2 regions of the Streptomyces luteosporeus genome follow, and region 2 is predicted to be linked to the other one. Evidence: riboswitches for the same ligand, from Rfam matches in the RefSeq annotation. Region 2 holds a riboswitch; the other holds the start of a gene.
The links. A riboswitch is a leader RNA that binds a small molecule or an ion and turns the genes downstream of it on or off. The one in region 2 is predicted to bind thiamine pyrophosphate.

Region 1 (4,204 bases), on a different contig from region 2:
CGGTGCCCAGGGCCTCGCGGGCGAGGCGGGCGGTGAGGACGGCCTCGCCGGCGGTGAAGCAGCCGGCGGTGTTGGGCAGGACGCGGATGTCGTGCTTCTCCAGGACGGAGAGGACCGAGCCGCGGACGGTGGCGTCGAGGCGGCGCATGGCGACGGTGGTCAGTTCGGTGCCGGAGGCGAGGAGGGCGCGTTCGAGGACCTCCAGGCTGGGGGCGCCGCCGGTGCCCATGATGAGGCGGGAGGTGAAGGTGGTGTCGGCGATGGTGAGCAGGTCGTCCGCCATGGGGGTCAGCCTCCCTGGACCGCGGTGAGGACCTCGACGCGGTCGCCCTCGCCGAGGGTGGTCCGCGGCCACTGGCCGCGCGGCACGACGGTCTCGTTGACGGCGGCGGCGACGCCGCTGTGCGCCGCGGTGAGGGTGGCCACCAGGCCGTCGAGGGTGGTGCCGGCCGGGACGGCCCGGCGCTCGCCGTTGACGCTGATGACGTGGGTGGTCATGCGGGCTGCTCCTGGAGTGCGGGGGTGAAGCGGAGGGGGGAGAAGGGGCGGGCTTCCGCGGGCAGCCGTCCCTCGGTGAGGACCTCGGCCATGACGTCGCCGGTGACGGGGGTGAGCAGGACGCCGTTGCGGTGGTGGCCGGTGGCGAGGTGCAGGCCGGGCAGGGCGGTGGGGCCGAGCAGCGGGGCGTTGTCGGGGGAGCCGGGGCGCAGCCCGGCGAGGGTCTCCACCAGGGGCAGTTCGGTGATGCCGGGCACCAGTTCGTGGGCGTCGCGCAGCAGTTCGTAGACGCCGCCGGCGGTGACGGTGGTGTCCCAGCCCTGTTCCTCGGTGGTGGCGCCGACGACGAGCTCGCCGTTCTCGCGCGGGACGAGGTAGACGTGGCCGCCGCGCACCACGGCCCGTACGGTGCGGGAGAGGAACGGCCGGTACGGGCCGGGTATGCGCAGCCGCAGCACCTGGCCCTTGACGGGCCGTACGGGGGGCAGGACCTCCTCGGGCAGGCCGGCGAGGCGGCCGCTGTGGCTGCCGGCGGCCAGCACGGTCCGCTCGGCGGCGATGCGGGTGCCGTCGGCGAGCTCGGCGCCGGCGGCCCGGCCGCGGGCGAGCAGGGCCCGGACGGCGGGGGAGCGGTGGAAGGTCACCCCGGCCCGCTCGCAGGCGACGAGCAGGGCGCCGGCCAGGCGCCGGGGGTCGGTCTGGTGGTCGCCGTCGACCCGCAGGCCGCCCTGGACGGAGGGGGCGAGCATGGGCTCCAGCCGGCGGCACTCGCGCCCGGACAGCCACTGGGAGTCCAGGCCGCAGCGCTGCTGGAGGGCGTGCAGTTCCTTCAGGTGGGCCCGGTCGTCGGCGTCGAGCGCGACGGCGAGGGTGCCGCAGGCGCGGTAGCCGGTGTCGAGGCCGGTGGCCTCGTGCAGTTCCGCGGTGAAGGCCGGGAAGCGGCGGGCGGACGCGAGGTTGAGGGCGAGCAGCCTCTCCTCGCCGTAGTGCAGTTCGGTGACGGCGGCGAGCATGCCGGCGGCCACGCGTGCCGCGCCGCCGCCGGGCTCCGGGTCGGCCACGGCGGTGGCGAGGCCGCGCTGTGCGGCGCGCCAGGCCGTGACCAGGCCGATGATTCCGCCGCCGATGACCAGGACGTCACAGGACACGTCATGACACGACGTGTCGGAATGACAGGACGTGTCGGACGTGCCGTTCGCAGCGTGCATGGGCGTCCAGCCCCTCCCTTCGCCGGCATGACCCGGATCAGGTTCGTACGGTCGGAGGCCGTCCAGCCTCCCTCTCAGCCCGGTGCGCCGGGCTCCCGCGAGTGCTTGCAGCCTGCCACCCTAGTACGGGCCGCGGGCCGCCCGGAAGGCGGCGGCGCGCCCGGCGGGGGTGACGCTGTGTCAGAGGTCTCGCCGACGGGTGCTCCGGCGCGCGTGGCCCGCGGGCCTACAGTTGATCGGGTGAGCGAGCAGACGAACACTTCCGGTGACCGCCGCGTCGTCATCGTCGGAGCGGGCATGGCGGGCGTGCAGACCGCCGTGGCCCTGCGCGAACAGGGCTGGACCGGCAGCATCACGCTGCTGGGCGCCGAGCCCCACCCGCCCTACGACCGCCCCCCGCTGTCCAAGGCCGTGCTGCTGGGCACCGCCGAGGACTCCGCCTTCGCCGTGGACTTCGGCTCGCTCGGCATCGACGTGCGCCTGGGCACCGGGGCCACCGGGCTGCGCGCCGGGGAGCGCACGGTGCTCACCCCGGCGGGAGAGGTGCCCTACGACATCCTGGTCATCGCCACCGGCGCCGAGGCGGTGGCCCTGCCCGGCAGCGAGGACGTGCCGGGCGTGCACGTCCTGCGCACCTTCGACGACGCGGCGCTGCTGCGCCCGCTGCTGACCGAGCGGCGCCGCTTCGTCGCGGTGGGGGCGGGCTGGATCGGCGCGGAGTTCGCCACGGCCGCCCGCGAGGCGGGCTGCGAGGTGACGGTGGTGGAGGCCGCCGGCCAGGTGCTGCCGGGGGCGCTGCCGCCGGAGGTCGCGGCGCCCATGGCCGCCTGGTACGAGGAGAGCGGCGTGCGGCTGCTGACCGGGACGCCGGTGACGGCCGTGGAGGCCGGCGCGGTCGTCCTGGCCGACGGCACCCGGCTGCCCGCCGACGCGGTGGTCGTGGGCATCGGCGCCCGGCCGGCCACGGGCTGGCTGGCCGGCTCGGGCGTCGAGCTCGCCGAGGACCGCTCGGTGCGCGCCGACGAGCGGCTGCGCACCTCGCTGCCCGGGGTGTACGCGGTCGGCGACTGCGCCTCCTTCCCCTCCGCCCGCTACGGCGAGCGGCTGATGGTGCACCACTGGGACAACGCCCTGCAGGGCCCGCGCACGGTGGCCGCGAACATCGTCCACGGCCCCGAGGAGAGCCCGGTCTACGACCCGGTGCCCTACTTCTGGTCCGAGCAGTTCGGGCGCTTCGTGCAGTACGCCGGGCACCGGGCGCCCGGTGACGAGCTGCTGTGGCGCGGCGATCCGCAGGGCGCGGCCTGGACGGCGTGCTGGCTGCGCGGGGACGTCCTGGTGGCGCTGCTGGCCGTGGGGCGGCCGCGTGACCTGGCCCAGGGCCGCAAGCTCGTCGAGCAGGGCGCCGCCCTGGACCGGCACAAGGCGCAGGACGCCACCGTGCCCCTGAAGGCGGCCGTGCTGACCCCCGCCGGGCGTCCGGTGGAGTGACCTGCGGGCGACTTGCGGCCCCGGCTCGGGTCAACCCGGCTACCGGCTGTCAGTCCCGGATGGCAGGCTTGTCCCTGTGACCGAGATTGACACGAAGATCGATGCTCTCGTTCCTGCCTGGCTCAACCTCCCCGACATCGCCGAGAAGCTCGGTGTCGAGGTGACGCGCGTGCGGCAGCTGGTCAAGGAGGGCCAGCTGATCGCCGTCCGCCGGGGCGAGAACCGAGTGCTCATGGTGCCCGCCGCCTTCATCGGCGAGGGCAAGGTGGTCAAGGGCCTCGCCGGGACCTTGACGCTGCTGCGGGACGACGGCTTCAGCGACGAGGAGATGCTGGAGTGGCTCTTCACCCCCGACCCGACCCTGCCCGGCACCCCGGCCGACGCGCTGCGGGAGAATCGCGGCACGGAGGTCAAGCGCCGGGCCCAGGCGCTGGCCGTCTGAGCCACCCGCACCACCAGCCCGAGCAGTACGACCTGCATCACCAGAACCACTGACACCGTCCGGCGTACGGGCCCGGGGCAGCGCGCCCCGGGCCCGTACTGCCGCCGACCGGGGGGAGCCACCGCCCATGTCCCTCGCCGCAGCACGCGAGCGGCTCGCCAACGCCCGGCTGTACCTGTGCACGGACGCCCGCAAGCGCCAGGGCGACCTGCCGGAGTTCCTCGACGCCGTCCTCTCCTGTGGGGTGGACGCGATCCAGCTGCGCGACAAGGGCATGGAGGCCGGCGAGGAGCTGGAGCACATCGCCGTCTTCGCCGAGGCGGCGCGCCGGCACGGCCGGCTGCTGGCCGTCAACGACCGCGCCGACGTCGCGCACGCGGCCGGCTCGGACATCCTGCACCTGGGCCAGGGCGACCTGCCGGTGCCCGCGGCCCGGGCGATCCTGGGGCCCGACGTGCTGATCGGCCGCTCCACGCACGCCGAGGCCGAGGTCGAGGCGGCCGTGGCCGAGCCCGGCGTGGACTACTTCTGCACCGGCCCCTGCTGGCCCACCCCGACCAAGCCC
Region 2 (4,204 bases):
GAGTTGCCGATGGCTTCGAGGGGTGCGACGACGAAGGTGCCGGCGGTGCCGCCCGCGGAGGCGAGGGCACGGTAGTAGGTCAGGCCGTATCCGTCGGGTCCGTCGAGGGAGCGTTCGACGAGGACGGCGAGCGGCAGGATCAGCAGCAGGGCGATGACGGCCAGGACGGAGGCGAGCAGCGTCCACTGGGCGGCGCCGCGGGGGCGGCGGGCGGTGCGGGCGGCGTCCACGAGCCGCAGGGTGGCTTCGCGCCGCCGGACGGTGCGGGCGTGCACGAGGAGCAGCACGGCGACGGCCAGGAACTGCAGCAGCGTGAGCACGGCGGCGGTGGGCAGGTCGAGCAGTTGCGCCGTCTGCTGGTAGATCTCCACTTCCAGCGTGGCGTAGCGCGGGCCGCCGAGGATCTGCACGACGCCGAAGGAGGTGAAGGTGAAGAGGAAGACCATGAGGGCCGCGGCGGCCACGGCCGGGGCGAGGGCGGGCAGCGTGATCCGCCGCCAGGCGGTGAGGCGGCCGGCGCCGAGGACGCGGGCGGCCTCCTCCTGGCGCGGGTCGAGCTGGGCCCACAGTCCGCCGACGGTGCGGACGACGACGGCGTAGTTGAAGAAGACGTGGGCGAGCAGGATCGCCCAGACGGTGGTGTCCAGGCGGACGCCCCACAGTTCGTCGAGCAGTCCGCCGCGGCCGAGCAGGGCGAGGAAGGCGGAGCCGGCGACGACGGTCGGCAGGACGAAGGGGATGGTGACCACGGCTCGCAGCAGCTGTTTGCCGGGGAAGTCGAAGCGTGCGAAGACGTACGCGCCGGGGAGCGCGAGCAGCAGCGTGAGCGCCGTGGAGGCGGCGGCCTGCCAGGTGGTGAACCACAGGACGTGGCCGGTGGCGGGGTCGCCGAGCACCTCGCCGATGCGGGCGAGCTGCCACTGGTCGCCGTCCTTCAGGCCGCGGGCGACGATGGCGGCGACGGGGTAGGCGAAGAAGATCCCGAAGAAGGCGAGCGGCCCGGCCATCAGGGCCAGGCGCGTCGCGGTCCGCCGGGCGCCGCCGCGCGGGGCGGCACCCGGGGGTGCGTCGGTCACTTCAGGACGAGCGAGGACCACGTCTTGATCCACTGGTCGCGGTGCTGGGCGATGCGCTGCGGGTCCAGCGTCGCCGACTGCGTGATCTTCGCGCCGTACTTGGTGAACAGCTCGGGGACGCGCGCGTCCCGGTTGACGGGGTTGACGAACATCTGCAGCGGCATGTCCTCCTGGAAGGTCTTGCCCACCAGGAAGTCGATCAGTGCCTTGCCGCCCTCGGTGTTCTTCGCCCCGCTCAGCAGGCCGGCGTACTCGACCTGCCGGAAGCAGGTGCCGGTCGCCACGCCCGTGGGCGCCTCGGCCGGCTCGGGCTTGACGCCCATCACCTCGGCGGGCGGGCTGGAGGCGTAGGAGACGACGAGCGGCCGGTCGCCCTTGGCCTTCTTGCCGGCGGCGGAGCCGGAGAAGCGGGTGTTGTACGCCTGCTCCCAGCCGTCGACGACCTCGACGCCGTTGTCCTTGAGCTTCTTCCAGTAGTCCTGCCAGCCGTTCTCGCCGAAGGCGGCGACGGTGCCGAGCTGGAAGGCGAGGCCGGGCGAGGAGGTGGCGACGTTCTCGGTCACCAGGAGGTTCTTGTACTCCGGCTTGACCAGGTCGGCGAAGGTCTGCGGCGGCGCGAGCTTCTTGTCGGCGAAGTAGGCGCGGTCGTAGTTGACGCAGATGTCGCCGTAGTCGGTCGGGGTGACGCGGTCCTTGGTGTCGCCGCGCAGCTCGGCGGGGACGCGGTCCGCGCCCTTGGCCCGGTAGGGCGTGAACAGGCCCTTGTCGAGCGCGCGCGACAGGAGGGTGTTGTCGACGCCGAAGAAGACGTCGCCCTGGGGGTGGCTCTTGGAGAGGATGGCCTGGTTGACGGCCGCACCGGCGTCACCACCCTTGATCACCTGGACCTTGTAGCCGGTCTGCGCGGTGAACTGCTTCAGGACCGCGTCGGAGGCCACGAACGAGTCGTGGGAGACGAGCCGGACGGTCTTGTCGCCGGAACCGCTGCCGCCGGAGCCCGAACCGGAGCCGGAGTCCGGGCTGCCGCAGGCGGCGAGGACGGGCAGGCCGAGGGCCGCGGCGGCCGTCGCCACGACGGCACGCCGAAGGATGGTGTTCATGGTGGTGCTGACTCCCTACGCCGGTACTAACCGGATCAGGTCCGAGGGTCTGCGGGCCGTGCCGCACTCTCAGCGCTCGCTGCGCTCCCCTGTCGGAATGTTCATTTGTACGAAGTGCGCGACGTTGCGCGAAGGAACCGTACCAGGGCGGCCGCGGGCCCCTGCCGGGCCCGCGGCGGCCGCTCAGCGCTCGGCGGCGGCCAGCTGGCCGCAGGCTCCGTCGATCTCCTGGCCGCGGGTGTCGCGGATGGTGACGGGCACGCCGTGGGCGGCGATCGCCTCGACGAAGGCCCGCTCGTCCTCCGGGCGGGAGGCCGTCCACTTCGAGCCCGGGGTGGGGTTGAGCGGGATGAGGTTGACGTGCACCCGCCTGCCCTTGAGCAGCCGGCCCAGCAGGTCACCGCGCCAGGCCTGGTCGTTGATGTCCCGGATGAGGGCGTACTCGATGGAGATCCGGCGCCCGGACTTCTCCGCGTACTCCCAGGCGGCGTCGAGGACCTCGCGGACCTTCCAGCGGGTGTTGACCGGCACCAGGGTGTCGCGCAGCTCGTCGTCGGGGGCGTGCAGCGAGACCGCGAGACGGCACTTGAAGCCCTCGTCCGCGAACCGCAGCATCGCCGGGACCAGACCCACGGTCGAGACCGTGATGCCGCGCTGGGACAGGCCCAGGCCGTCCGGCTCGGGGTCGGTCAGCCGGCGGATGGCGCCGACGACGCGCTTGTAGTTGGCCAGCGGCTCGCCCATGCCCATGAAGACGATGTTGGACAGCCGCGCGGGACCGCCCGGCACCTCGCCGTCGCGCAGCGCGCGCATGCCGTCGACGATCTGGTGCACGATCTCGGCCGTCGACAGGTTGCGCTCCAGGCCGGCCTGGCCGGTGGCGCAGAACGGGCAGTTCATGCCGCAGCCGGCCTGGGAGCTGATGCACATCGTCACCCGGTCCGGGTAGCGCATCAGCACCGATTCGACGAGCTTGCCGTCGTGCAGGCGCCACAGGGTCTTGCGGGTGGTGTCGTCGTCGCACGAGACGTGGCGCACCACGCTCATCAGCTCCGGCAGCAGCTCCTCGGCCAGCTTGGTGCGGGCCGCGGCCGGGATGTCCGTCCACGCCTCGGGCTGGTGCGCGTACCGCGCGAAGTAGTGCTGGGACAGCTGCTTGGCGCGGAACGGCTTCTCGCCGATCGCGGCCACGGCCTCGCGGCGCTCGGCGGGCGAGAGGTCGGCGAGGTGCCGCGGCGGCAGCTTGGCTCCGCGCGGGGCGACGAAAGTGAGTTCTCCGGGCTTAGGCATGGTCCTACCAGTGTCGCAGACGCGGCGAGGGGGCCCGCCGTCCTGTGGACGACGGGCCCCCTCGCGGTGAAGACGCAGGTCAGGCGGCTTAAGGGATCAGCCGACCCCGACGAAGGCCACCATCAGCAGCCAGACCACCGGAGCGGTCGGCAGGAGCGAGTCCAGCCGGTCCATGCTGTGCCGATATGCGGCTGCCGCCGCGTGGCGCCGTGTCACCCGCTGCCGACGAAAGCCACCATCAGCAACCACACCACCGGTGCCGTCGGCAGGAGCGAGTCCAGCCGGTCCATGATCCCGCCGTGGCCGGGGAGCAGGGCGCCCATGTCCTTGATGCCCAGGTCCCGCTTGATCATGGATTCGCCGAGGTCGCCCAGCGTGGCGCTGACGGCGACCGCCAGACCCAGCAGCAGACCCTGCCACCAGACGCCGCCGTCGATGAGGAACTGCATGCACAGCGCGCCCGCCACCATGGCGAAGAGCACCGCGCCGACCAGGCCCTCGCGGGTCTTGCCGGGGCTGATGCGCGGGGCGAGCTTGTGCTTGCCGAACCGCCAGCCCACCGCGTACGCCCCGGTGTCGCTGACGACGGTCAGGATCAGGAAGGTCAGCACCCGCCAGGCGCCGTCCTGCGCGGCCAGCATCAACGCCACGAAGGTGGCGAGGAAGGGCACGTAGAAGGCGGCGAAGATGCCGGCGGTGACGTCCTTGAGGTAGTCGTCCGGCGTCTCCGTCATCCGC

Region 1: another riboswitch for thiamine pyrophosphate. It lies ahead of thiO (glycine oxidase ThiO); the one in region 2 lies ahead of ABD361_RS15975 (thiamine ABC transporter substrate-binding protein).

What each region holds. Positions count from the first base shown of each region.
Region 1 covers NZ_BAAASL010000028.1:16,790-20,993, reverse strand. Annotated here, with positions in the region: gene ABD361_RS27860 (thiazole synthase) at 1-283, opposite strand, end outside; gene thiS (sulfur carrier protein ThiS) at 289-498, opposite strand; gene thiO (glycine oxidase ThiO) at 495-1,646, opposite strand; TPP riboswitch at 1,704-1,815, opposite strand; gene ABD361_RS27845 (NAD(P)/FAD-dependent oxidoreductase) at 1,947-3,197, shown strand; gene ABD361_RS27840 (Rv2175c family DNA-binding protein) at 3,274-3,639, shown strand; gene thiE (thiamine phosphate synthase) at 3,767-4,204, shown strand, end outside.
Region 2 covers NZ_BAAASL010000010.1:249,532-253,735, reverse strand. Annotated here, with positions in the region: gene ABD361_RS15980 (ABC transporter permease) at 1-1,097, opposite strand, end outside; gene ABD361_RS15975 (thiamine ABC transporter substrate-binding protein) at 1,073-2,176, opposite strand; TPP riboswitch at 2,172-2,277, opposite strand; gene rlmN (dual-specificity RNA methyltransferase RlmN) at 2,360-3,466, opposite strand; gene ABD361_RS15965 (phosphatidate cytidylyltransferase) at 3,679-4,204, opposite strand, start outside.